DNA from 2 places in the Peribacillus sp. BM1 genome. Region 2 is predicted to be linked to the other one. Evidence: predicted binding sites of a transcription regulator. Region 2 holds the regulator's gene; the other holds the start of a gene.
What was found. The regulator CtsR, encoded in region 2, represses protease genes until heat stress. The targets are predictions, from matches to a motif close to ATGGTCAATAAAGGTCAAACA.
Positions count from the first base shown of each region.

Region 1: a site for CtsR is predicted at 2,263-2,283, ahead of clpP (ATP-dependent Clp endopeptidase proteolytic subunit ClpP). Genes of this name have one in related genera too.

Region 1 is NZ_CM155259.1:589,285-593,716, reverse strand. It holds gene whiA (DNA-binding protein WhiA) at 52-1,008, shown strand; gene AC1MGI_RS02970 (HPr family phosphocarrier protein) at 1,025-1,282, shown strand; gene AC1MGI_RS02965 (hypothetical protein) at 1,286-1,423, shown strand; gene clpP (ATP-dependent Clp endopeptidase proteolytic subunit ClpP) at 1,585-2,193, opposite strand; tRNA gene AC1MGI_RS02955 (tRNA-Arg) at 2,486-2,557, shown strand; gene rpoN (RNA polymerase factor sigma-54) at 2,843-4,168, shown strand; gene AC1MGI_RS02945 (glutaredoxin family protein) at 4,185-4,432, shown strand, end outside.
Region 2 is NZ_CM155259.1:1,123,975-1,128,406, reverse strand. It holds gene clpC (ATP-dependent protease ATP-binding subunit ClpC) at 1-807, opposite strand, end outside; gene mcsB (protein-arginine kinase McsB) at 822-1,898, opposite strand; gene mcsA (protein-arginine kinase activator protein McsA) at 1,895-2,452, opposite strand; gene AC1MGI_RS05440 (CtsR family transcriptional regulator) at 2,474-2,935, opposite strand; rRNA gene rrf (5S ribosomal RNA) at 3,413-3,528, opposite strand; rRNA gene AC1MGI_RS05430 (23S ribosomal RNA) at 3,596-4,432, opposite strand, start outside.

The DNA.
Region 1 (4,432 bases), 530 kb from region 2:
ATTTTGTAGCCAAGGACCGGTGACAGTTTTTCTGATTGGAGGTGAGAATCTGTGTCTTTTGCTTCGGAAACTAAAAAAGAATTAACAACACTAGAAGAAAAGGATTGTTGCGGAAAAGCTGAATTATGCGCTTTAATTAGAATGAATGGATCGCTTTCGTTTTCGAATAAAAAACTTGTTGTAGATATTCAAACCGAAAATGCAGCGATTGCCAGAAGAATCTATACGCTCCTAAAGAAAAACTATAATGTGCAGATGGAATTGCTTGTTCGAAAGAAAATGAAGCTGAAGAAAAACAATGTCTACATTGTTCGTTTATCTTCTGGAGGGCAGGAAATACTGTCTAACTTAAAAATCGTTGGAAAAGGATTTGAATTTTATCATAGTATTGCACCAGAACTTATTGCCAAGAAGTGCTGTAAACGTGCTTACTTAAGAGGTGCTTTTCTAGCGGGGGGTTCTGTCAACAATCCGGAAACATCATCGTATCATTTAGAGGTTTACTCCATTTATAAAGAGCATAATGATGCACTTTGTGAGTTGATGAATGTATTTGGTCTCAAGGCGAAGACCCTTGAACGAAAAAAAGGGTATATCACCTATTTAAAAGAAGCTGAGAAAATAGCAGAGTTCCTGAATATTATTGGTGCTCACTCAGCGTTATTGCGGTTTGAAGATGTCCGGATTGTTCGCGATATGCGTAATTCCGTGAATCGGCTTGTGAACTGTGAAACGGCGAACTTAAATAAGACAATTGGTGCCTCCTTAAGGCAGGTAGAAAACATACGATATATTAAGGAAACGGTTGGTCTGGGTATTTTACCGGACAAACTCCGTGAAATTGCGGAACTTAGAGTGGCTTATCAAGATGTTACGTTAAAAGAGCTTGGGGAAATGGTTTCAGGTGGGAATATTAGCAAATCGGGAATTAATCACCGCTTACGAAAAATTGATGAAATAGCTGATAAAATGAGAGGCGGAGCAGGTCTCGTAGCCCAGAAGTTATAAAGAAGGAGGAAAAGATATGGTTGAGAAGCAAGTGGAGGTCCGCCTGAAGACAGGTCTTCAAGCAAGGCCAGCTGCCTTATTTGTACAAGAAGCAAACCGTTTTAAATCAGACGTATTCCTTGAAAAAGATGGAAGAAAAGTGAATGCCAAAAGTATTATGGGGTTAATGAGTCTTGCAATTGGGTCTGGAACGATCATTCAACTAATTGTGGATGGTAGAGATGAAGAAGAAGCCATTTGTGCCCTTCAACAATTTGTTGAGCAAGAAGCGTAAAGAATGATTAATCAAACAACGGAAATTACTGAAGTTGTTATGATGAAGGTGCTTAGAAACATGGCCGATTTACAGGTAAAGAGGAGAATATCCTTTCATGCTGCAAATTCACATGTGCTAGGCATCTTTTTGTATATGTAATCAAACATATTGGTATCTGTATTCTTGAAAATGGTGGTATATATTTAATTTAAAGGGTCGACCCTTATGAGACACCCTCTTATTGGGGTTTAGAAAACTCAATATAAAGGTAGCTTCTAAAAAAACGCCGAGCTAAATGCTTCGGCGTTTTTTAAGTACAATTATTTATCTAGAGCTTTCTTAACGTCATCTATACGAGTGATGACTTTGTCGATTAATCCGTATTCTAATGCTCGTTCAGCTGTCATGAAGTTATCGCGATCCGTATCTTTTTGAACAACCTCTATTGGTTGGCCTGTACGTTCGGAAAGAATTTCGTTCAATTTGTCCTTTAAGAACAAAATGCGTCTTGCGGCAATTTCAATTTCAGTTGCCTGACCTTGTGCTCCACCTAATGGTTGGTGAATCATCACTTCACTGTTTGGAAGAGAGAATCGTTTGCCTTTTTCACCAGCTGCTAGTAAGAAAGCGCCCATAGAAGCGGCCATTCCGATACAAACTGTTGAAACTTGAGGTTTGATATATTGCATGGTGTCATAGATGGCCATTCCAGAGGTAATGCTTCCTCCTGGGCTGTTAATGTACAATGTAATATCTTTATCAGGGTTTTCTGCCTCTAAGAACAATAATTGAGCTACAATTGAATTTGATACATTATCGTCAATTGCACTACCAAGCATGATGATTCTGTCTTTTAATAGACGGGAATAAATATCATATGCACGTTCCCCGCGACTTGTTTGTTCAATAACTGTAGGAATTAAATTCATGCTAATTTCCTCCTCTAAGTAAAAGTTATATCTCATAGGTAAATCCTTAATATATGTATGATACACTTCATGGTCAATTAAGGTCAAACAAAACAAATCGAAAGGAAGATGTTTCGTTCGACAAAAACCAAAAAGCTGTTTCTATAGCTCAAATTATGATATCTAGAGCTCGGATGTTAAGTTCTGTTTCCACGTTATCCATACTACCCAAATTTCTGTACTTTAAACCGTATTACCACTTGCAAACAATGTGAAACTGGCATATAATAAAATTTGTTGAAAAATTATTTCTGCCCTCGTGGTGCAACGGATAGCACGTAAGATTCCGGTTCTTGAGATGTGGGTTCGATTCCTGCCGAGGGCGTCATTAGTAAAAGACTGTCTCATAAGGGTCTGACTTTATATTCTACACACAGTATATCGTATTATACTGTATTTTGTAGGTATGCGGTCTGACCTTTTCTTTTTTTGAATAGATATAGAATGAGTAGATTTTAAGTGAATTATAGGGTTTAGCCGCAAGTTACTTCCTCGCTCTAAAGCCGAGATGGTCTTGGGGTATTAGGATATCTGTTTCGTAAGCGTTTCCATTTCATTTCACTATTCACTTGCATATTTATGGTGTAAAATGGTAAAGGGAGAGGGAGATATGGATATGAAGCCGGGACTCTATCAACAACAGGTTATGAAATTGACAATGACGCAAGAGTTAAGCCAGGCAATTGCATTACTTCAGTTTTCGACGCAAGAATTGTTAGTCTATTTAGAGACAAAGTGGCTGGAAAATCCTTTATTAACGATTGAGTCATCAGCAGTTTCCCACGAGTTACCAAGAGATCAATATAAGAGAAATCAGGTAAAGAATACAGGGATATCTTCTAATTGGATTGAACAGATTGGTGATGAAGCTCCTTCTCTTGAAAAATATTTGCTTGCCCAAATCGGTGTGGATGTGTTAAATAAAATAGAATTGAAAGCGTTTATCCATCTTATTCGTAACATGGATGAAAATGGGTACTTGCGGATAAGCTTGGAAAATGAAGCTGTTTCGGTTGGTCTATCTGTAAGCGCTGTATTTAAAGCCTTGGATATTCTGCAACAGCTCGAACCACACGGGATTGGTGCCAGAAATCTTCAAGAATGCCTGCTGATTCAAGTCCGTCAAGCTTGCGAAAGACCATTAGCGGAAAAGCTGCTTCGTACATACTTTTTGCCGTTTGTTGATAAAAAGTGGAAAGAGCTTACGAAAGAACTTGGAGTTTCTTTAAAAGAGATTCAAGATGAATTTGATTATATACAAACGCTAAACCCACGTCCTGGCGCCATATTCACTTCTGAGAAGCCGAGCTATATTGTACCTGATGTTGTCGTTGAATATAAAGATGGCAAGCTTTGTGTTGGTCAGTACGAAGGGAATACGCTGCAACTTCATGTGAATGAATCTTATTTGCAAAAAATGCAGAACCATCATGAGCCGAATGTAAATCGCTTTTTACAAGAAAAGTGGCAGGAGTATCAATGGCTGTCTAAAGGAATTCTTCAGCGGAAGGAAACTATATTACAAGTCATGAAAAAGATCGTGGAGAAGCAGCCTGAGTATTTTTTTCATGGTTTAGGCTTTCTTAAACCGATGACAATGAAGGAAATTGCAGAGAGCCTTGAAATCCATGAGTCGACAGTTAGTCGTGTGGTACGTGGCAAGTATGTCCAAACTTCATTTGGAACGGTTGAGATGCGGTCTTTCTTTAGCTCAGCTCTGCAATCAACGGAACAAGAAGATATATCAGGTACAAAGGTGAGAAATGCATTACAGTCAATTATAGAACTCGAAAATAAACAAAAACCACATTCTGATCAAGAGCTGGCAAAAATTCTTCGAGATGAGCATGGATTCGTTCTTTCACGTAGGACTGTAGCGAAATACCGTGAACAACTGGGGACCCCTTCTTCCGTAAAACGGAAAAGATATGAATGAAAAGGATGTATAGTACATGATACAAAATGAATGGATCTTATACACAAGAAACAATTGTCCGTTATGTGATAAGGCAAAGACGATTCTAGAGCGAATAAAACAAGATACTAACTTCAATTATAGGGAAATCGATATCTATACGGATGATGTGCTAACTGAACGGTATGGACTAATGATTCCAGTTATTGAATGGCAAGGAGAAATTGTACAGTATGGCCAAGTTGACGAAAGGAAATTACGTCAGTTTTGTAAAGTGGAAAAGAA
Region 2 (4,432 bases):
GCGAATTTCATCCATCACTTTCTTCAGACGATCTTCAAACTCACCGCGGTATTTCGTGCCAGCTACTACAGTTCCCATATCAAGTGTCATAACGCGCTTGTCACGAAGAATTTCTGGAACCTCATTATTAATAATTTGTTGAGCAAGTCCTTCTGCAATTGCTGTTTTACCCACTCCCGGTTCTCCGATTAGGACTGGGTTATTTTTTGTACGACGACTTAGCACTTCGATCACACGTTGGATTTCTTTACTGCGGCCAATGACCGGGTCCAGACTTCCTTCACGTGCAATTGCGGTTAAATCACGGGCTAAACCATCTAGGGTTGGCGTACTGGCATTTGCTGATGCAGCACCCTGATGACCACCAGACTCATTGCTCCCTAGCAGTTGTAGTACTTGCTGACGTGCTTTATTCAAACTTACTCCAAGATTATTAAGAACACGGGCAGCGACGCCTTCTCCTTCACGGATTAACCCTAGCAGAACATGCTCAGTACCAACATAAGAATGTCCAAGTTTTCGTGCTTCATCCATAGAAAGCTCAATGACCTTTTTAGCTCTTGGGGTATAATGAATCGTTTGAGCCTTCTCTTGACCGCGGCCAATTAAGTTTTCTACTTCTTTTTGAATTTTATCTGAGCCAAGCCCCAGTGCGTATAGTGCCTTTGCAGCAATACCTTCTCCTTCACGAACGAGACCTAAAAGAATATGTTCGGTTCCAATATTATTATGTCCCAAACGAATAGCTTCTTCTTGGGCTAATGCTAATACTTTTTGAGCTCTCTCAGTAAATCGTCCAAACATCATAGGATAATTCCTCCTTAAGAATTTTCAATTTGGGCTGAATCTAACCGTTCACGTATTAACGAAGCGCGGCGAACATCTCTTTCATATGGTTGTAACGGTCCACCTGCATACTTTTGTAAAAATCCTGGCTGCGTTAAAATCATTAATTCATTCATTACACTTTTTTCTATATTTTTTATATACCCTAAATCGATACCTAAACTAACATCTGATATACATGTAGCAGCTTCTATTGATTCAATAATCCTTGCATTCAATAAAACTCCAAGAGAACGATATACTCTATCTTCTAATTGTATGTGAGAGGTTTTAACTAATGCTTCTCTGGCAGACCTTTCTTGTGCAATGATTTGTTGAACAACACTAGTCAAGTCTTCCACAATATCTTTCTCTGATTTTCCAAGTGTAATCTGGTTTGATATCTGAAAAATATTACCTACTGCACTACTGCCCTCCCCATACATTCCTCTGACAACAAGACCTAATTGGTTAATTGCTGGGATAATTTTGTTAATTTGACGAGTCAGGACTAGACCCGGTAGATGCATCATAACTGACGCTCTTAAGCCTGTTCCTACATTTGTTGGACAGCTTGTTAAATAGCCCCTCTCTTCATCGTACGCATAATCAATCTGCTGCTCCACCCAATCATCATATTTATTAGCTACTTCCAAGGCTTCTGTTAACTGCAAACCAGATACCATGCATTGAATCCGGATATGCTCTTCTTCATTCACCATAATACTAATTTCCTCATCTTCAGATAGCAGACAAGCAGCGTACAAGGAATCTTCGGCTAAATTAGGACTGATCAAGTGTTTTTCAACCAATACCTGTCTTTCTAGAGGTTCAAGCTTCTCTAATTCGAAAAGCTCCAAATTTCCCACTACAGTGGCATTTGACTTTTCTAGCTTTTCCTTTACTAACTCCATAATTTCGTTGGCTTCTTCCTTGTTGTATATAGTTGGGAATTTATAATCCCTGAAGTTTCTCGCCAATCTAATTCTGGAGCTTCGAACAATATCTGCATCAGGACCAGCTTCATTCCACCAAGAGCTTTTTGCATTTTGCGCGAAGTGATCTAAAGTCATAGCTGGTTTCCCCTTTCCTCTGCAGCTGCTTCGTCACCTTTTTCAAGTAAACGTATTTGATCTCGCACCAAAGCTGCCTGTTCAAATTCTTCTTGATCAATGAGGGCTTTCAGTTCGCCTTTTAAATCCTGTATTTGTTTTCTAAGATGAATGCTCTCGCCTAATCTTTCTGGTATTTTCCCAACATGTGCAGTATTGCCGCCATGCACTCTTTTTAAAATAGGATCCAAACTATCTTTAAACGCCTCATAACATGTTGCACATCCAAATTTCCCAACATGGACAAATTCTTTAAACGTTAAATGACAATTCTTACACTTTAACTCTTCAACATGTGGAAACGTACTCGTTTTCTTTTGCTGAAGAAATGGTTCTATATTAAGTAAACCGGCCAATAAGTTGTTTATTGAAAATCCGTTTGCACCACTTTGCATAAATAAATCACCTTTTTCTTGTGCACACTTATCGCAAATATGGATTTCTTTCTTTTCACCATTAATAATTTTGGTGAAATGCAAAGCTGCTGGTCTTTGATTACATTCTTGACAAACCATTTTATCACCTCTGCCGGGTCTTTATTTATATTTTAAAGTGGTTAGCATTGCATTTAAAATGCTTGCCCTTAATTCATCACGTACAGGTAAATCGATATAAATCACAGAACGATCAATCACACTAAGCATGATTTTCGCCTCTCTATTAGAAATAATATCCTCATTCACAAGCCGTATAATAATATCTTCAGCTGCCGTTTGAGAAACTCTAGAACCAATTAACAACAGTAGTTGATCTATTAAATCCGCGTGGTCGTGTGTTTGAACCTTCATAATTCTAATGTAACCCCCACCACCGCGCTTACTTTCCACTAAGTAGCCTCGTTCAATGGTAAATCTCGTATTAATTACGTAATTTATTTGAGATGGTACACATTGAAACTTATCAGCTACTTCGCTTCTTTTAATTTCTAAAATGTCTTTCTGACTCATCTCGAGAACTTGTTTTAAATAACCTTCGATAATATCAGATATATTTTTCACTCGCCCTCCCCCATCCTGACTTTGACTATATTTGACTATCATTATACAACGAAAAACCATTTTTGCAACCTAGATGCATTTATTTTTTGATTATATAATCCATTATTTCCATTTGTTATGTATTTTAACTTGAAAATTAATTTTTTTAGTACTCAGTGATTTATTTAACCATAATGAAAGGTTGTACATGATTTTAAATTTTTGTTCGAAAAGAAAACTTTAAACAAATTTATAAAATTCAAACTTAAATCAAGGAGTTAGCCTTCAATACCAAGCAAAGCTTTAATCAATAAAAGTGGTGTGTAAAAAACACAATTCCTATAGTTAGTTTCAGGAAGAATGCTATTTATTGAGTATATATGTGTGAAATCAAAAAACTCAACTATAAATAGCTGAGTTTTTGATTTCGTAGCAACGCCTTAAACGGTTCATTTAAATTAAAAAGAGGCCAGCTATAAATAGCTGGCCTCTCAAATTGCTTGGCAACGTCCTACTCTCACAGGGGGAAACCCCCAACTACCATCGGCGCTAAAGAGCTTAACTTCCGTGTTCGGAATGGGAACGGGTGTGACCTCTTTGCTATCGCCACCAAACAATAAAGGAATATCATTCCTTCAAAACTAGATAATAAGAAGGTTTTTTGCTTTTTTCAAGAACAATAAGGTTAAGTCCTCGATCGATTAGTATCAGTCAGCTCCACATGTCGCCACGCTTCCACCTCTGACCTATCAACCTGATCATCTTTCAGGGATCTTACTAGCTTACGCTATGGGAAATCTCATCTTGAGGGGGGCTTCATGCTTAGATGCTTTCAGCATTTATCCCGTCCGCACGTAGCTACCCAGCGATGCTCTTGGCAGAACAACTGGTACACCAGCGGTGCGTCCATCCCGGTCCTCTCGTACTAAGGACAGCTCCTCTCAAATTTCCTGCGCCCACGACGGATAGGGACCGAACTGTCTCACGACGTTCTGAACCCAGCTCGCGTACCGCTTTAATGGGCGAACAGCCCAACCCTTGGGACCGACTACAGCCCCAGGATGCGATGAGCCGACATCGAGGTGCCAAACCTCCCCGTCGATGTGGACTCTTGGGGGAGATAAGCCTGTTATCCCCGGGGTAGCTTTTATCCGTTGAGCGATGGCCCTTCCATGCGGAACCACCGGATCACTAAGCCCGACTTTCGTCCCTGCTCGACTTGTAGGTCTCGCAGTCAAGCTCCCTTGTGCCTTTACACTCTACGAATGATTTCCAACCATTCTGAGGGAACCTTTGGGCGCCTCCGTTACATTTTAGGAGGCGACCGCCCCAGTCAAACTGCCCGCCTGACACTGTCTCCCGCCCCGATAAGGGGCGCGGGTTAGAATTTCAATACAGCCAGGGTAGTATCCCACCGACGCCTCGACCGAAGCTAGCGCTCCGGCTTCACAGGCTCCTACCTATCCTGTACAAGCTGTACCAAAATTCAATATCAGGCTGCAGTAAAGCTCCACGGGG